2 regions of the Mesorhizobium sp. CA10 genome follow, and region 1 is predicted to be linked to the other one. Evidence: predicted binding sites of a transcription regulator. Region 1 holds the regulator's gene; the other holds the start of a gene.
The links. The regulator PhoB, encoded in region 1, activates phosphate uptake and scavenging genes when phosphate is short. The targets are predictions, from matches to a motif close to TGTCATNNANCTGTCAT.
Positions count from the first base shown of each region.

Region 2: LB535_RS11500 (RNA degradosome polyphosphate kinase) is a predicted target of PhoB. The motif match lies at 5,081-5,097, and genes of this name have one in related genera.

Region 1 is NZ_JAIUHV010000009.1:153,131-162,705, forward strand. It holds gene LB535_RS19715 (YMGG-like glycine zipper-containing protein) at 1-128, shown strand, start outside; gene LB535_RS19720 (CHASE domain-containing protein) at 206-1,828, opposite strand; gene LB535_RS19725 (ATP-binding cassette domain-containing protein) at 1,961-2,761, opposite strand; gene LB535_RS19730 (sugar ABC transporter permease) at 2,778-4,130, opposite strand; gene xylF (D-xylose ABC transporter substrate-binding protein) at 4,363-5,403, opposite strand; gene LB535_RS19740 (ROK family protein) at 5,673-6,914, shown strand; gene phoB (phosphate regulon transcriptional regulator PhoB) at 7,236-7,925, opposite strand; gene phoU (phosphate signaling complex protein PhoU) at 7,942-8,649, opposite strand; gene pstB (phosphate ABC transporter ATP-binding protein PstB) at 8,670-9,473, opposite strand; gene pstA (phosphate ABC transporter permease PstA) at 9,470-9,575, opposite strand, start outside.
Region 2 is NZ_JAIUHV010000004.1:229,566-239,140, forward strand. It holds gene LB535_RS11470 (amino acid ABC transporter permease) at 1-589, shown strand, start outside; gene LB535_RS11475 (amino acid ABC transporter permease) at 594-1,751, shown strand; gene LB535_RS11480 (amino acid ABC transporter ATP-binding protein) at 1,820-2,569, shown strand; gene LB535_RS11485 (TIGR02117 family protein) at 2,742-3,413, shown strand; gene LB535_RS11490 (FAD-dependent monooxygenase) at 3,509-4,741, opposite strand; gene LB535_RS11495 (zinc-finger domain-containing protein) at 4,757-5,002, opposite strand; gene LB535_RS11500 (RNA degradosome polyphosphate kinase) at 5,255-7,450, shown strand; gene ppx (exopolyphosphatase) at 7,447-8,982, shown strand; gene LB535_RS11510 (DoxX family protein) at 8,987-9,409, opposite strand; gene LB535_RS11515 (DoxX family protein) at 9,520-9,575, opposite strand, start outside.

The DNA of each region.
Region 1 (9,575 bases):
GCAGCAAGGGTGCGCTGATCGGCGCGGCCGTCGGCGCCGGGTCGGGCCTTCTGGTTCGCAACCTGCGCAACGGCTATTGCCAGTATCGCGATCATCGCGGCCGGATCTACACGGCTCGCTGCAACTAGTTCAGCACGGGAAAGACCGGGGGCCGGCAGCCGGCCTCCGGTTTGCTCTGAATTCAAATTCAAGTCGCCGTTTTGCCTTACGCGCCCAGCGGAATCCTGATTTCCACCTTCAAGCCGTCGGCGTGGTAGTCGCGCGCGATGGTGCCGCGCAATTCGCGCGTGACGTTGAGATCTATCAATTTGGTGCCGAAGCCGGTCTTGACTGGCGCTTCCAGTTCCTTCTGACCCGCCTCGCGCCAGTTCAGAACCAGCGTCCGCTCGCGACCGCGGCCGTTGACGCTCCAGTCGACCTTGAGGGCGCCCACCGAACTGCCGGCCTCGCCATATTTCAGCGCGTTGGTGGCAAGTTCGTGGAAGGTCAGCCCTAGCGCCTGCGTCGTCGTCTCGTCCAGCAGCACTTCCGGCCCTGACAACACGCCGTCGGGAAGGTCCTTGCCGAACACCTGCCCGAGCTCGATGCGCAGCAGGTCGCCAAGATCGGCCTTCTGCCAGCGCGAGCGGGTCAGCATGTCCTGCGATGCGGCCATGGCCTGCAGGCGCGCCGAGAACGAAGCCGAAAACTCCTTCACGTCGGTGGCTTGCGAAGCCGTCTGTCGCGCGATCGCCAGCACGCGGGTGATCGAATTCTTGATGCGGTGCTTCATCTCCTGCAGGATCAGATCCTTTTCCAGCAGGCTCTTCTCGGTCGCCTCGTGCAGCGCCGATTTCGCCTCGTAGGCGCGCTCCTGGTAACGCGCCACCAGCGCGATGGCGCCGGCAAGCAAAAGGCCGAACAGTCCGAGCATCACCGGAATGGCGCGCGAGGACGGTGGTTCGAAGGCGCTTGTCGGCCTGAACAGCACGGTCCAGGGCCGGCCCGCGACAACGATATCGCGACGCGCCAGAAGCGTCGCCCCGATGCGTTCTGCCGGCGGCGCCTCCGAACGGAACAGAAGGTTGCCGTCCTCGGGCTTGCCGTCATAGACCTCGACATTGACCGGCAGCAGCGGAGAACGGCTGAGCGCGACCTGGAACAAGTCCTGCGCGCGGAAGGCAGCGTAGAGAAAGCCGGACGTGGAGGAGCGGCTTGCATTGATCACCTCGGGCGCGGTTTCGACGTTCAGTCGCACGAAAACCAGGAACCCGGTGAAGGTCTGCGCCACGCCGGCGCCCTGGCCGAGCTGGACCAAACCGCTCGCATGCTGCCGGTCGTCTGCCATCGCCGTTTCGATCGCCGCGCGCCGTACCGGCTCGGTGAACATATCGAAGCCGATGATCGACTGGTTGGAGGCAGCGAGCGGCTCGAACAGCACGATGGGCGTGCGCCATTGCTGCGTCGTGGCGGGATAGATCGGATGCGCCGACCCATGATCGTGCAGGATGTCGCGTTCCACCGCCGCCTCGTCGCCGGTCTTGGCGAGCCTCAGGAAGCCGATGCCGCGTAGCCCGGCGAAATTGTCGTCGATATCGAGGGCGGTGAAGAAGGCCTTGAATTCGCCGCGCGAGATGTCGCCGTTGCGGGCATCGAACAGCGCCTGCGTCGAACGCAGCAGCGACAAATGCAGGTCGACGCGGCTCTCGATGCGGTTGAGCGCGTCGTCGGCCGTGCCCTCGAACTTGATCCGCGCCGCCTCCTGCGTCGCGAAATAGGCGAACCCTGCCATGGTCAGGCTGATCAGCGCGACGGCGACAAAGGCAACGATCGGAAAGAGCTTCTTCAAATCAAGGATGCGGCCCGTGGACGGTCGACGATCTTTATGGGCAAGTCTCGGCGCCAACACAATGGCGCGGTCAAACCATCACCGCGGCTGGTACATCACGCAGCCGTTAATTAGCCGGCTACCAGTTCGACTTCATGCTGCGATCTTCAGCGCCCCCGGGCCCGGAATGGCGCCTGGCGGGCATTTGCCCAAAATGATCATGCCAAGCACCTCGTCTTGGGTAACATCGGTGGTGCGCGCGGTGCCAACCACCTGGCCGTTCTTCATCACGCAGACGCGGTCGGCGAGCTCGAACACGTCGTGGATGTCGTGGCTGATCAGGAAGATGCCGATGCCGTCGGCCTTGAGCTGCTTGACCAGTTCGCCGACCTGCGCCGTCTCTTGCGGGCCGAGCGCCGCAGTCGGCTCGTCCATGATCAGGATACGGGCGTTAAACAGGATCGCGCGCGCGATCGCCACCGACTGCCGCTGTCCGCCCGACAGCTTGATAACCGGCTCCTTGAAGCGCTGGAAACGCGGATTGAGCCGGCCCATCACCTTGCGCGCCTCGGCTTCCATGGCGACGTCGTCGAGCGTGCCCCAACCCGTCATCAGTTCGCGGCCGAGGAAGAGATTGGCTGCGGCATCGACATTGTCGGCCAGCGCCAGCGTCTGATAGATCGTCTCGACGCCATATTTCTTGGCGTCGCGCGGATTGGAGATCGAAGCCTCCTCGCCATTGATGAATATCTGTCCGCTGTCGCGCTTATAGGCGCCGGACAGGATCTTGATCAGCGTCGATTTGCCGGCGCCATTGTGACCGAGCAGCGCCATCACTTCGCCGGGGAAAAGATCGACGGATGCGTCGTCGACGGCGCGGATGCCGCCGAAGGCGATCGAGACGTTGCGCATGTCGACCAGCGGAACGCCGGCGGGAGACGATTTTTCAGCCATGGTCCTTCTCCTGCTATCAGACGCGCTTGCGATAGAGAGTGTCGAGCCACACCGCGACGACCAGCACGTAGCCCACGACGATACTCTGCAGCGGTGAATCGACGCCGAGCAGCACCATGCCGGATTGCAGCGACTGCATCAGCAATGCGCCCAGCATGGCACCGAGCACGGTTCCGGAACCGCCTGCGAGCGACGTGCCGCCGATGACCGCTGCGGCGATGACCAGCAGTTCATCCAGCGTCCCCAGCGCGTTTGTCGAGGAGTTCTGCCTGGCCGACGAGATCGCCGCCGCGATCGTCGCCAGCACGCCCATGATCATGAACACCTTCATGGTGATCCAGCGCGTGTTGATGCCGGCAAGATTGGCGGCTTCCGGATTGCCGCCGATGGCAAAGACGTAGCGGCCGAATCTAGTGCGCTTGGTGACGAAGGTCATGATCAGGCCGACGGCGACCGCCATCAGGACCGGAATGGCGATACCGTGCGCGATGAACAGCCCGCCTTCGGGCACGGTGATGTTGTTGGCGGCGGCGTAGCGGTTCACGATGCCGACCGGCCACGGATAGGAGTTGGCGAGCCACACCGCGCCCAGGATGACCGCGCAGGTAACCGTGGCGAGCAGCGTCTCGGCCCAGACCGGACGCAGGGGGAAGCGGAAGCGCTTGCGCTGCACGCGGCCGTTGAAATGCATGAAGATAACCGCCAGGCAGGCGACGATGCCGACGGCCCAGCTCCATCTGGCGCCGATCGAGCCCGCCGGGCCGCCACCCATCAACTGGAACGTGGCGTCGAGCGGCGCAACGGTCTGGCCGCTGGTGACCCACCAGGCAGCGCCCCGCCATACCAGCAATCCGCCCAGCGTGACGATGAAGGCCGGCACTTCGAGATAGGCGATGACGAAGCCCTGGAAGGCGCCGATGATGAGGCCGAGCGCCAGGCCGATGAGCAACGCCAGAACCCAGATCCAGGGATTTCCCAGTTCAAGCCCGACGAAGCGAACTAGGAAATGCACCTGGGCAAAGCCCATGACCATGCCGATCAGCCCTTCGGCCGACCCGACCGACAGGTCGATGTTGCGCATGACGATGACCAGCACCATGCCGGAGGCCATGATCGCCACGGCCGAAGACTGAACCGACAGGTTCCAGAGATTGCGCGGCGTCAGGAACGTGCGGCTGTCGAAGTCGAGCGGGTTGACGCCAAGCCGCAGGCTGGAAATCACATGCAGCCCGATCCAGATCAGGAGCAGCGCGCCGATCATGCCCAGCATGCGGGTGTCGAGCTCGGTCGCCTTCAGGAATCGGGCGACGGCGCCGAGTTCCGACGCGCGCGCGGTGTCCGCCGGTTGGGTAGACGTCGTGTCGGTCATGATTTCCTCCCACCGGCTTGCCGTCTGGCGCGGATGCCGGAACTCAGCCTAGAAGCTATCCGCCTGAGGCAGAACGGCAAAATCTTTTGAGAAAACGCCACGGCTTTAGAGCAATCCCAGGAAAAGTGCGTAGCGGTTTTCCGTCCGGGATTGCGGCAACAAAAACCAGGAGCGGTTCATTGAACCGCTCCTGGCCGCGGCGCAGGTATTTTTGATCGAACGTCGGCAAGGCTCAGTTGCAGACCTGGACGCTGCCGGCGGGCACGCCCGCGCAGACCTCGTCCTTCTTGATCCAACCGGCGTCGATGACGACGTTGAGGTTGTCCTTGGTGATCGCGACCGGCTTCAGGAACAGCGACTTGACGGTGTTGCCGCCGGGCGTCGTGAAGTCCTTGGCGCCGGCGATGTCGCCCATCTTCTTGCCGTCGGCGAGCTGCGAGGCGATCTCGGCGGCGTTCTTGCCGAGCTCGCGCGCGTCTTTCCACACCGACACGGTCTGCGTGCCGAGCGCGATGCGGTTGAGCGCCGCGTGGTCGCCGTCCTGGCCCGAGACCGGAACGGTGCCGGCCAGCCCCTGCGCCGTCAGCGCCGCGACGACGCCGCCGGCGGTGCCGTCATTGGCAGCCACGACCGCGTCGACCTTGTTGTCGTTGGCGGTCAGGAACTGCTCCATGTTCTTCTGCGCGTTGGCCGGCAGCCAGCCGTCCGTGTAGGCCTCGCCGACATTCTTGATCTTGCCGCTGTCGATGGCGTCCTTCAGGACTTCCATGGAGCCCGCGAACAGGAAGTCGGCGTTCGGATCGGAGCCCGAGCCCTTGATGAAGACATAGTTGCCTTCCGGCTTGGCCTTGAACACCTCGCGGGCCTGCATGCGCCCGACTTCCTTGTTGTCGAAGGTCAGGTAGAACACGTCCTTGTTCTCAATCAGGCGGTCGTAGCCGACGACCGGGATTCCTTCATCGAGCGCCTTCTGCACCGCCGGGCCGATCGCCGAGGCATCCTGCGCCAGGATGATCAGCGCGTTGGCGCCCTGCGAGATCAGGCTTTCGACGTCGGTCAGCTGCTTGCCCGGATTGGACTGCGCGTCGGCCGAGATATACTTGTCTCCCGCGGCCTCGATGGCGGCCTTCATCGCTGCTTCGTCGGTCTTCCAGCGCTCTTCCTGGAAATTCGACCACGACACGCCGATCACCTTGTCCTTCGCCTCGGCGACGGACGCCAGCGTCAGCGACATGGCAACGCCCGCCAGAATGGCGGCTGCAAATTTCTTCATGATATCCTCCCTGCGCCCGTGCGGCGCGACCCAGACTGGCCCGAAGGCCGGCACAGAGGCTTTTTTTTCGAGCCTCAAAAAAATAGTGGTCCAGCACAACAGCGCTGTCAACCGAGATTCTGATGGGTTTTGATGGGCTCAGGCATTTTTTTCGGCATCCGCAATAAATAATGACATGGCCCCTGGCTTCTGCCACAATCCCTAGCGTGTCAGCGACAGGCCATGGCATTATCACAAGGCCGCGATGACCGGGGAGGACGTGCGAAACGATGTCGGTCGGAATCCGCCATGACGATTTGCGCCGGCGCAATCGCGCCATGGTGATTTCGGCGGTACGCCGCGCCGGTCAGCCATCACGGACCGAAATTGCCGCCACCACCGGGCTCAGCCACTCGACCATTTCGGCGATCTCCGCCGACCTGATCCAAGAGGGCATTCTCACCGAAAGCAAGGCCAGCGAGCCGACGGCGTTGAAGCGCGGCCGGCCGCAGATCGGCCTGGCGCTGAACCCTGAAGCCGCCGCGGTGCTGACCGTGGTGTTGTCGCTGAACTTCCTGTCGGTCGCCGTGATCGATTATGCCGGCCAGGTTGTTGCCGAGGAGCAGCAGCGCCTGGACACGCTTGTCATGCCCCGCGACGAGCTGATCGGCGAATGCGTGGCGATCGTGCGGCGCCGGCTGCAGGATCCCGACCTCGACATTGGCAGCGTCGCCCGCATCGCCATGGGCATTCAGGGCATCACTGATTCTAATGCACGCGCCATGCTGTGGTCGCCGATAACGCCGCTGACCGACATTCCTTTCGCCGACATTCTCGAGAAGGAATTCGGCATCTCCGCCACCATGGAGAATGACTGCAACATGATGGCGGTGGCGCTGCAATGGCGCGACCCGGAGCGCTATCGTGACGACTTCATCGCCATCCTGTTGTCGCACGGCATCGGCATGGGTCTCGTGCTCAAGGGTGCGCTGTTCACCGGCACGCATTCCTCCGGCGGCGAGTTCGGCCACATGATCCACCGCCCGGGCGGGGCGCTTTGCCGCTGCGGCCGCCGCGGCTGCGTCGAGGCCTATGCCGGCAATTACGCGATCTGGCGCAGCGCCATGAAAATGAGCGAGGACGCCGAGCCGGTCGACGTCGGCGACGCCGACATGCGGGCCCTTGCCGCGAAGGCGCGCGAGAGGGACGGCCCCGAACGGGAGGCTTATCGCCGGGCCGGCGAAGCGCTTGGTTTCGGTCTCGGCAGCCTGTTCGCCCTCATCGACCCGGCGCCTGTCGCCATGGTCGGCGTCAGCGCGGCCGCCTTCGACCTGATCGAGCCGGCGCTGCGCGAGGCGATCGCCCAGACGGCCGGCGGCCAGCACTCCGAATCGATCTCCTTCGACACCGAGCCGAACGAACTGCCGCTGATCCGCGAAGGCTGCGCCATGCGCGCGCTGACCTTCGTCGACCAGGAGATTTTCGCGCCCGGAGGCCAAGCAAGAGTGGGGACGGGAAAGAACGTGGCCTGAGGCAGCCTTGAAGAGGTCCGGGGACAGCAGCAGACGCTTGAAATTAGCGAAGGCCCCGCAGCTTCGTCATTCCAGGGCGGAGCAGGAGCGAAGCTTCGTCGCGGAGACCCTGGAATCCATGCCGCTACCTCACGCGTCGAGCGCAGCGGCACAGAATTCTGGACTGTCGCAACGCATCGACATCACGGAATGGATCCTCGGGTCTGCGCGCGTCGCTGCGCCCCTTGCTCCGCCCGTGGATGACGAAGCACAAGCGTCCCGGGTGCCCACCAGCTTGGATGTTGGAAGTGCTTGGCCCGTCAGGACTTCGGCGCCCTGAGCCTAATCTTCCCTGATCGCATAACCCGCCCCACGGATGGTGCGGATGACATCCGGCATGCGGCCGTTGTTGACGGCTTTGCGCAGGCGGCCGACATGCACGTCGACGGTGCGCTCGTCGATATAGATCGTCTCGCCCCAGACATTGTCGAGCAGCTGGCTGCGCGAGAACACGCGGCCGGGGTGGCGCATCATGAATTCGAGCAGGCGGAACTCGGTCGGGCCGAGCCTGATCTCGCTCTTCTTGCGGTAGACGCGGTGCGACTCGCGGTCGAGCACGATGTCGCCGACCTTGAGCACGCTGGACAGCACCTCCGGCTTGGCGCGGCGCAGCAGCGCCTTGACGCGCGCCATGAACTCCGGCGTCGAGAACGGCTTGACCAGATAGTCGTCGGCGCCGGTCGAGAGGCCGCGCACACGGTCGCTTTCCTCGCCCCGCGCCGTCAGCATGATGATCGGCAGCCGCTCGGTCTCGGGCCGCATCCTGAGGCGCCGGCAGAGCTCGATGCCGGAAACCGCCGGCACCATCCAGTCGAGCACGAGCAGGTCGGGAACGTTCTCCTGAAGGCGGATTTCGGCCTCGTCGCCGCGGGTCACCACTTCGACCTGGTAACCCTCGGATTCGAGATTGTAGCGGAGCAGCACCCCAAGCGGCTCCTCGTCCTCCACCACCATGATGCGTGGCGCGATCATTGGCAGATACCCTTCGTCAGGCCGCCGGCGCCGACATTGTCGTCTCGTCCTGCTTGGGACGATTCGCGGGCAATTGCGTGCCGGTCAGCACATAATAGGCGTTCTCGGCGATGTTGGTCACATGGTCGCCGATGCGCTCGAGATTCTTGGCGCAGAACAGAAGATGCGTGCAGGCGGTGATGTTGCGCGGGTCTTCCATCATGTAGGTCAGGAGCTCCCGGAAGACGGATGTGTATTTGACGTCGATGCGCTCGTCGTCGTTGCGAAGCTTGGCCAGCGCCGTGGCGTCGCCCACCGTATATTCCTGGATCACGGCTTGGACCTGGATCAGCACCAGCTGGGCCATGGAATCGATCGAGTGCGTGAGGTCGCGCGGCGCGGCGCTGACGCCGACCGAACCGACGCGCTTGGCGATGTTCTTGGCGAGATCGCCGATGCGTTCGAGGTCGCCCGCCATGCGGATCGAGCCGACCACGTTGCGAAGGTCGTCGGCCATCGGCTGGCGCTTGGCGATCAGCGTGATGGCGCGGTCGTCGAGCTCGCGCTGGCGCGCGTCCATGATGGCATCGTCGGAAACGACACGCTGCGCCATGGCATTGTCGGTCTCAAGCAGGGCCTTGGTCGAAGCGCCGACCATGGAGGCGGCGAGATCGCCCATGTCGTTGATGAGCCGGCTGATCTGCCTCAGATCCTCGTCGAAGGAAGCGACGGTATGTTCGGCCATGATGATGTCCTCGTATGAGCTCAGCCGAAGCGGCCGGTGATGTAGTCCTGCGTGCGCTTTTCGCGGGGCGAGGTGAAGATCTTCTCGGTCCGGTCGAACTCCACCAGCTCGCCCAGATACATGAACGCCGTCTGCCGCGACACGCGCGCCGCCTGCTGCATGTTGTGGGTGACGATGACGATCGTGTAGTCGGCCTGCAGCTCGTCGATCAGTTCCTCGATCTTGGCGGTCGACAGCGGATCGAGCGCCGAGGCCGGCTCGTCGAGCAGGATGACCTCGGGCTTCACCGCAACGGTACGGGCGATGCACAGGCGCTGCTGCTGGCCGCCCGAGAGGCTGAGGCCGCTGGCGTTGAGCTTGTCCTTGACCTCGTTCCAGAGTGCTGCGCGCTTCAGCGCCTGCTCGACGCGGCTGTCCATCTCGGCCTTGCTGATCTTCTCATAGAGCCTGACGCCGAAAGCGATGTTCTCGTAGATCGACATCGGGAACGGCGTCGGCTTCTGGAACACCATGCCGATCTTGGTGCGCAGCAGGTTGAGGTCCTGCGAGCGGTCGAGGATGTTCTTGCCGTCGAGCAGCACCTGGCCCTCGGCGCTCTGTTTCGGATAGAGCTCGTAGATGCGGTTGAGCACGCGCAGCAGCGTCGACTTCCCGCAGCCCGACGGGCCGATGAATGCGGTCACGCTGCGCTCGGGCAGGGACAGGTTGATGTCCTTCAGCGCCTTCGACTGGCCATAGTAGAAATTGAGGTTCTTGACCTCGATCTTGGCCTTCTCGACGGTCGTGTCGGCTGCGTTCAGGTCGGTGGACAACATCGGTTTCATCTGTCCTCTCTGCGTCCGGTTAGGCTGCGGGCGATGATGCTCAGCCCGAGAACCGTCAGGGTGATTATGAGAGCGCCCGTCCAGGCCAGTTGCTGCCATTCC
Region 2 (9,575 bases), on a different contig from region 1:
GTTCGTCGCCCACAGAGCGCGACAGCGGCAGAAGGCGACCGGCCAGCAATTTCCGGTCTTCTGGACATCGGTCGCGCTAATCATCGGCCTGCCGGTGCTGGCCTTCCTGCTCGGCGGCATGCCGCTCACCTTCGATTTTCCGAAGCAGTCGACCTTCAATCTGACCGGTGGCTTCTGGGTCAAACCGGAATTCCTGTCGCTCTTGCTGGCGCTCTCCTTCTACACGGCGGCCTTCATCGCCGAGATCGTGCGCGCCGGCATCAGGGGCGTCAACAAAGGGCAGAGCGAAGCGGCGGCGGCGCTCGGCCTCCGCTCCGGTCCGATCCTGCGGCTGGTGGTCATCCCGCAGGCGATGCGCATAGTCATCCCGCCGCTCACCAGCCAGTATCTCAACCTGACCAAGAACTCCTCGCTGGCGATCGCTATCGGCTATCCGGACCTTACCGCCACCGCCGGCACGGTGCTCAATCAGACCGGGCAGGCGGTGGAGGGCGTTTTCATCATGATGATCGCCTATCTGGTGCTGAGCCTTGTGACGTCCTTTGTCATGAATATCGTCAATGCCAGAATGGCGCTGGTGGAGAGGTAGGGCCATGCAGGAACATGACATGTCCTGGGTGCGCACCGAGATGGCGCTTGCCCAGCCGGCCCCGCCTACCGAACGCGGCGCCTATGCCTGGGTGCGCAAGAACCTGATCGGTTCGGTCGGCGACACCGTCCTCACAATCCTCGGCATCGCCATCGTGCTTTGGATCCTGCCGCAGGTCATCAGCTGGGCCTTCCTCAATGCCCAGTGGACCGGGCCGGATCGCACCGTCTGCACCACCGTCACGCAAGGCGGCATCCAGCCCGACGGCTGGACTGGTGCCTGCTGGGCTTTCGTCAACGCCAAGTTCGGCCAGTTCATGTTCGGCACCTATCCGATCGAGGAGCGCTGGCGGCCGATCCTGGTCGCCATCCTGTTCGTGGCGCTGTTGGTGCCGATGCTGATCCCGCGCGTGCCGCGCAAGGGATTGAATGCGGTGCTGTTGTTCGTAGCGCTGCCGATCGTCGCCTTCTTCCTGCTGCTTGGCGGCGTGTTCGGCCTGCCGGTTGTCGAGACCTCGCGCTGGGGCGGGCTCCTCGTGACGCTCAGCCTCTCCTTCGTCGGCATTGCGGTGTCGCTGCCTTTGGGCATCGTGCTGGCGCTCGGGCGCCGTTCGAAGATGTCGATCATCAAATGGCTTTGTATCGTCTTCATCGAGACGGTGCGCGGCATTCCGCTGATCACGGTGCTATTCTTCGCCAGCGTCATGCTGCCGCTGTTCCTGCCCGCGGGCGTTACCTTCGACAAGTATCTGCGTGCGTTAATCGGTGTGTCGCTGTTTGCCGCCGCCTATATGGCCGAAGTGATTCGCGGCGGCTTGCAGGCAATCCCGAAGGGCCAGTATGAGGGCGCCGATTCGCTCGGCCTCGGCTACTGGCAGAAGATGAGCCTGATCGTGCTGCCGCAGGCGCTCAAGCTGGTCATTCCGGGCATCGTCAACACCTTCATCGGCATGTTCAAGGACACCAGCCTGGTCCTGATCATCTCGATGTTCGACCTGCTCGGCGTGGTGAAGCAGAATTTCGCCGATGCCAACTGGGCGACCCCGCAGACCGCGAGGTCCGGCCTGATCTTTGCCGCCTTCGTTTTCTGGCTGTTCTGCTTCGGCATGTCGCGCTATTCAATGTACACCGAACGCCGGCTCGACACCGGCTATAAACGATAAAAAGGGAACAGGTTATGGCCACCGAAAACGCCGTCAGCGCGGAAGAAATCAAGGTCAACGCCGCCAAGATGCACATCTCCACCACCGATGTCGCCATCGACATCGTCGGCATGCACAAATGGTATGGCGAGTTCCATGTGCTGAAGGACATCAACCTCAAGGTGATGCGCGGCGAGCGCATCGTTATCTGCGGTCCGTCCGGCTCCGGCAAGTCGACCATGATCCGCTGCATCAACCGGCTGGAAGAGCACCAGAAGGGCAAGATCATCGTCGACGGCAAGGAACTCACCAACGATCTGAAGAAGATCGACGAGGTGCGCCGCGAGGTCGGCATGGTGTTCCAGCATTTCAACCTGTTCCCACATCTGACCATCCTGGAGAACTGCACGCTGGCGCCGATCTGGGTGCGCAAGATGCCGAAGAAGCAGGCCGAGGAAATCGCCATGCATTTCCTTACGCGCGTCAAGATACCGGAACAGGCCAACAAATATCCGGGCCAGCTCTCCGGCGGTCAGCAGCAGCGCGTGGCGATCGCACGCTCGCTGTGCATGAACCCGCGCATCATGCTGTTCGACGAGCCGACCTCGGCGCTCGACCCGGAAATGATCAAGGAAGTGCTGGAGACGATGGTGGGGCTGGCGGAAGAGGGCATGACCATGCTTTGCGTCACCCACGAGATGGGCTTTGCCCGCAAAGTCGCCAACCGCGTGATCTTCATGGATCAGGGCCAGATCGTCGAGCAGAACACGCCGGCCGAATTCTTCGACCATCCGCGCCATGAACGCACAAAGCTTTTCCTGTCGCAGATCCTGCACTGAGCGGGCGCGACGCTAAATTTTCGGAAGCCCGGCTGGAAACAGCCGGGCTTTTTTTGCATTCGGGCGCTCGGACAAGGATCGGCTCATTTTTGGTTGACGCTGCGAAATCGTCTAGCCTGATCGTCCAGGTTATCCTCGGGTTGACGCAGACGAGACGGAACGACCGCACCCGATGAGACGAGTCCTGCGATATATGGTGATGCTGTTGGGAGCGGCGGTGCTTGCCGCCGCGCTCGGCACGCTGGTGCCGCGTCCGTTCTGGCCGGCGGCACGGGCCGAAGGCGAGGGGACGCGGCACATATTGGTGTTGAAGAACCCGATCCACACCGACATCGCCGTGCCCCTCGACGACGGCGTGCGCCGGCGCTTTGCCTTTCTCGCCGATACCGGCCTGCCGATCGAGGCTCAGGAGGCGCGCTACATCGTCTTCGGCTGGGGCGGCCGCGCCTTCTATCTGGAGACGCCGACCTGGTCGCAATTGAAGACCATGCCGGTGCTGAAGGCGCTTACGCTCGACGCCTCGGTGATGCATGTCGATGCTGCGGGGGCTATTCTTGAGCCGCATCCGGATGTCGCCGGTTTTGACATCGATGAGGAACATTTCTCGGCGCTGCTCGACTATATCGCGGCAAGCTTCCGGCAGGGAGAGGCGGGCGGGCCGATGGCGATTGAAAATGCGGGCTATTCAACTTTCGACCGTTTTTACGAGGCCAACGGCCATTTCAACGCGCTGGTTGGCTGTAATACGTGGACGGGCGCGGGACTGCGCGTTGCAGGCCTTCGCACAGGATGGTGGAACCCTCTGCCGGTCTCGTTGGGTTGGTCGCTGAGCTTGTATAATTAGCAGCGCTTTTGCGAGCGCCTCATTTCTTCGCGCCCTCCTCTGTCCTGCAGGACAGAGGAGCGCTGCGCCGCCAGCATGTCCGGCCGTCGGGCGCGCTACCGCCGCACAACCTCCCGCTCCTCCCACCCATAGAGCCAGTCCAGGTCCGCCGCGAGCTTTTCCGCCGGTCGCGCCGCCAGCACCAGATTGCGTGTGATCGCCACCGGTCCCCAGGCGTGCCAGGCCAGCCGATTGAGCGCTCCGCGTTTCAGCACCTTCTCGACGCGCGGGCGTCTGAGATTTTCCCAGATGGCAAGGCCTCGAGCTGGATCGCCCGGAAAATCGGCGACCAGATTGGCGAGCATCGCAGCATCCTCGATCCCCATGGCCGCGCCTTGCGCCGCGAAGGGCGTCATGGCGTGCGCGGCGTCACCGATCAGTGCTACTCCCTCCGCCATGGTCCAGCGCCGCTGCGCGACCGTGTGGATGGGGAAGGCTGTCCACGGCCCGGCAAGCGCCGCCAGCTCCGCCAGCGCTGCCGCCGTGCCTCGCATGGCAGCCGAAAGAATCGCAGGGTCGGCATGGCCGGACCAGCCTTCAGCAATGCGCTCGCCCTTGGTGAAGGCGGCAAGGTTGACGGCGCTGCCCTTGCTCACCGGATAGGCGACCATGTGGAAGCCGGGATGCAGGAAAGTGGTGACGCTGTCGGTGGCTCCGATTTGCATAAAAGCCTGGCCGGCGACGCTTTCCGCCGGGACCGTCGCGCGCCAGGCGAGTTCGCCCGAAAAGCGGCTTGCCGCAAAGCCGGCCGTCCGGGCAAGCTTGGCGCGAACCGACGACCAGACGCCGTCGGCTGCAACCAGCAAACCGCATGCGACATCCGTCGCCTTGCCGTCGATCTCGACCCTCGCGGTAACGCTTTGCGGGTCGACGGCAAAGCCGGTAACGCGCGCACCGGTGACAAGCGCGATACCGGGCCGTTCCGCCACCGCCGCCATCAGCGCCGCCTGCAGGTCGGCGCGGTGCGCCACGAGATAGGGCGCACCCCAGCGCTTTTCTGCGGTTTCCCCAAGCGGCACGCGCGCCAGCTCTCGCAGGCTCCTTGCGTCCTTCAGCACCACCGCTCGCGGCCGGATCGCGTTGGGCAGCAGGCGATCGAGCACGCTGAGCCGCCGCAGGATCCGGGTCGCGTTGGGGGAAAGCTGAAGGCCGGCACCGGCCGCTTCGAGTTGCCTGGCCTGCTCGAACAGTGTTACCGGGAAGCCACGCTCGGCAAAGGCAAGCGCCGCCACGAGCCCGGCAATGCCAGCCCCGGCGATGACGATCTGCCGGGACCTTATTTCAGTCATGGTTGATCGGGACGATCAGGCGGCCTGGTCGACATAGAGGCAGCCGGCCGGCTGCGTTTCCGTCGCCTTCAGCGACGGTGAATAGCGGTAGAGCGTCGAGCAGTAAGGGCAGACCTTTTCATTGTCGTCGCCCATGTCGAGGAACACATGCGGATGGTCGAAGGGCGGGTTGGCGCCGGTGCACATGAATTCCTTGACGCCGATCTCGATGACCGGATGGCCCGCGTCGTTCTGGAAATGGGGAATGCTGCCGCCTGCCATCGTCGTCTCCAATTGGGTTCGGCCAGTGGGTGTGACCAGTTTGCATCTGGAGCATAACAGGCCAGTTTGCAAGATCGATGAAATCAAACTGTCGCAAAAGGCTGGCAGAGGATAAGTTGAGCCGGTTAAGCGCATGGGGCCGGTGCCGGAGCGATTCCGTGACGATCATGCGTCATAAAGACATGCTAGAGCGTCGTTTAACGGCAGTATGCGGCGCCTCCTGGGAACGGTTGCGGGCAAGAGCAGGAAACCATGAACGAACTGAAGCCTGTGCAGAGCGAGTTCATCACCGTCGAGGCGGCAAGCCCCGACGGCGGCAATCCCGATCGTTTCGTCAACCGCGAATTCTCCTGGCTGCAATTCAACCGCCGCGTGCTGGAGGAATCGCTGAACGAGCATCATCCGCTGCTCGAGCGCGTCCGCTTCCTGTCGATCTCGGCCGCCAATCTCGACGAGTTCTTCATGGTCCGCGTCGCCGGCCTTGCCGGCCAGGTCCGCGAGGGCATCGCGCTGAAGAGCCCGGACGGCCGCACGCCCGAACAGCAGCTGGAACAATTGCTGCGGGAGGTCGAGCGCCTTCAGGAAGACCAGCAGAAGAGCCTCTCGGCGCTGATGACGCTGCTCAACAAGGAAGGCATCGAGAGCATCACCCGCGACGCGCTGACCAAGGATGAGAAGGCCTGGTTGGAGGAGCATTTCCAGGAACAGGTTTTCCCGGTGCTGACGCCGCTGTCGATCGACCCGGCGCATCCGTTTCCGTTCATCCCCAATCTCGGCTTTTCCATCGCCCTGCAATTGCGCCATCGCAAGAATGGCGAGGAGATGAGCGCGCTGCTGCGCCTGCCGGTGGCGCTCAGGCGTTTCATCCGCCTGCCCGACCGCAAGAACCATGTCCGCTTCATTCCGCTGGAGGAAGTGGTCGGCATCTATATCGGCAAGCTTTTCCCCGGCTACGAGGTCAAGGGCTCCGGCACGTTCCGCATCATCCGCGACAGCGACATCGAGGTCGAGGAAGAGTCGGAGGACCTGGTGCGCCTGTTCGAAACGGCGCTGAAGCGGCGCCGCCGCGGCTCGGTGATCCGCATCGAATTCGACACGCTGATGCCGGCCGCGTTGCGGGACTTCGTCGCCGGCGAGCTCGGCGTGTCGTCGAGCCGCATCAGCGTGCTCACCGGCCCGCTGGCGCTCAACCAGATCTCCGAGATCGTCGCCATTCCGCGCGACGACCTCAAATTCACCCCCTACAATCCGCGCTTTCCCGAGCGCATCCGCGAGCATGGCGGCGACTGCTTCGCCGCCATCCGCGAGAAAGACATCGTCGTCCACCACCCCTACGAGTCCTTCGACGTGGTGGTGCAGTTCCTGCGCCAGGCCGCCGCCGACCCGGAAGTGGTGGCGATCAAGCAGACGCTCTACCGCACCTCTAACGACAGCCCGATCGTGCGCGCGCTGATCGACGCCGCCGAGGCCGGTAAGTCGGTCACGGCACTTGTCGAGCTCAAGGCGCGCTTCGACGAGGAAGCCAACATCCGCTGGGCGCGCGACCTCGAGCGCGCCGGTGTGCAGGTCGTGTTCGGCTTCCTGGAGCTGAAGACCCACGCCAAGATGTCTTTGATCGTGCGCCGCGAGGATGGCCGGCTGCGCAACTACGTGCATCTCGGCACCGGCAACTACCACCCGGTTACCGCCCGTATCTACACCGACCTGTCCTTCTTCACCACCGACCCGACGATCGCGCGCGATGTCGCGCAGCTCTTCAATTTCATCACCGGTTATGCCGAGCCCGCCGAGGAGATGCGCCTTGCCGTATCGCCCTTCACGCTGCGCAAGCGCATCCTGAAACACATCTCGGACGAGATCGTTCATGCCCGCGACGGCCGACCGGCGCGCATCTGGATGAAGATGAACGCGCTGGTCGATCCGACCGTCATCGACGCGCTTTACGACGCCAGCCGCGCCGGCGTCGAGGTCGACCTCGTCGTGCGCGGCATCTGTTGTCTGCGGCCGCAGGTGCCGGGTCTTTCCGAGAACATCAGGGTGAAATCGATCGTCGGCCGCTTTCTCGAGCACAGCCGCATCTTCTGCTTCGGCAACGGCCACGGCCTGCCGTCCGACGAGGCGGTCGTCTACATCTCGTCGGCCGACATGATGCCGCGCAATCTCGACCGCCGCGTCGAGACCCTGGTGCCGATCACCAATCCAACTGTGCATGAACAGGTGCTTGGCCAGATCATGCTGGGCAACATCATGGACAACCAGCAAAGTTTCGACGTATTGGCTGACGGCACCTCCCGGCGCGTTGTGCTGGAGGAGGGCGAGGAGCCGTTCAACGCGCAGGAATATTTCATGACCAATCCGAGCCTCTCCGGGCGGGGTGACGCGCTGAAATCGCATGCGCCCAAGCGCATTGCCCAGTTCAAGCGCCGCAAGAAGAACAGCGCCGCGTGACTGCAGTTTCCCAGGGCCGGCTTCAGGACCGGCGGCCGCTGTCGATCATCGACATCGGATCGAACTCGATTCGCCTTGTCGTCTATGAGGGGCTGGCGCGCTCGCCCACGCTCCTGTTCAACGAGAAAATGCTGGCGGGCCTCGGCCGCGGCATCGTTTCGACGGGCAAGCTCGACCCCGAGGCGGTGACGCGCTCGATGGAGGAATTCCGCCGGTTCCGCGCGCTCTCGGACCAGGCGGGCGCCGAGCACATGTATGTGCTGGCGACAGCCGCGGCGCGCGAGGCGGGCAACGGCCCCGATTTCATCCACCGCGCCGAGGACGTGCTGAAGACCGAGATCCGTGTGCTCACCGGCCGCCAGGAGGCCTATTATTCGGCGCTCGGCGTCATTTCCGGCTTTCATCCGGCCAACGGCATCGCCGGCGACCTTGGCGGCGGCAGCCTCGAGCTGATCGATATCAATCGCGAGGCGATCGGCGACGGCATCACGCTGCCGCTTGGCGGCCTGCGCCTGCAGGATATGGCGAAGAACTCGCTTGTCCAGGCGCAGAAGATCGCGCGCCAGGAGCTGGCGCGGGCAAAGCTGCTCAAGGGCGGGCAGGGCAGGGTCTTCTATGCCGTCGGCGGCACCTGGCGAAACCTCGCCAGGCTGCACATGGAAATGACCAACTATCCGCTCGGCGTCATGCATCACTACGAGATTTCGGCCGACAGCGCGCAGACCTTCCTGAAGCAGGTGGCGAGGGGCGAGGTCGAGAAGGTGCGCGGTATCGAGGGCGTTTCCAAGAACCGCCGCTCGCTCTTACCCTACGGCGCCGTCGTGCTGCAGGAGATCATGTCGGCCATGCAGCCGTCGAAGATCGTCGTCTCGGCGCAGGGCGTGCGCGAGGGTTTCCTCTACTCGCTGCTCGACGCCGCCGAGCAGAAGGCCGACCCGCTGATCTCGGCCGCCGAGGAACTGGCGCTATTGCGCTCGCGCTCGGTGCATCACGCACATGATCTGGTCGAATGGACCGGGAAGGCGTTCAAGGCCTTCGGCATTGACGAGACCGAAGACGAGGCGCGCTACCGTCATGCCGCCTGCCTGCTCGCCGATATCGGCTGGCGCGCACACCCTGAATATCGCGGCAGGCAGTCGCTCAACATCATCGCGCATGCCTCCTTCATCGGCGTCGATCATCCCGGCCGCGCCTATCTGGCCCTGGCCAACGCCTATCGCCATGACGGCATCTTCAACGACGGCATCGCTCCCGAGATCAAGGCGTTGGCGCCGCCGCGCCTTCTGGAACGCGCCCGCGTGCTGGCGGCGATGATGCGTGTGGTCTATCTCCTCACAGCGGCAATGCCGGGCGTCATGCCGAGGCTGAAGTGGGAAAGCCGCGGCAACGGAGCGCTCGCGCTGGTGCTGCCGGCCTCGCTTTCCGACCTCTATGGTGAGCGCCCGGCCGGCCGGCTGGCGCAACTGGCGCGTATCACCAACCGCCGCCTGGTGCTCGCGGTCGAGGGCGGGCCGAGCGTCTCGGTGAAGTAACGGATCAAGTGACGTCGGCGCCGAATCCGAAGCCACGCCCGTCCGCCGACCATGCGCCGGCGCCGGCCATGGCCAGCGCCAGAAAGCCGCCGGCAATGGCGATGTCCTTCATCAGCATCTGCTTGTGCATGAAGGCCAGTGTGGCGTCGTCCGCGCCCTGGCCGTAATGGCCGATGAAACCGGCGGCTATGCTGAAGGCGGCAAGCAGCAGCGCCACGATCCGCGTCTGGAAACCGACGAGGACCAACAGCCCGGCGATCAACTCGAACAGGCCTGTGCCCCATGCCGCCAAGGTCGGCAGCGGCAGGCCGAGGCCAGCGAAGTAACTGGTCGTGCCGGCGATATTGGTGAGCGCCTGGAAGCCCGACGGTACGAACAGCGCGGCAAGAAGGAGCCGCGAGACCAGAAGCAGTGCGTTGCGGGCCATGGGCCAACTCCTTGCCGTCTGCCGATGCAGTCTACGCCTGCAATTGGAAAAACGAAAAAGCGGCGCGGAAAATTCCGCGCCGCTTCCATTGGCAGTCTGAGAGGAAAAAATTAGCCGCGCTTGGCGTCGATCGAGTAAGCGCCGGCCCCGGAAGAGGCGAGCAGGA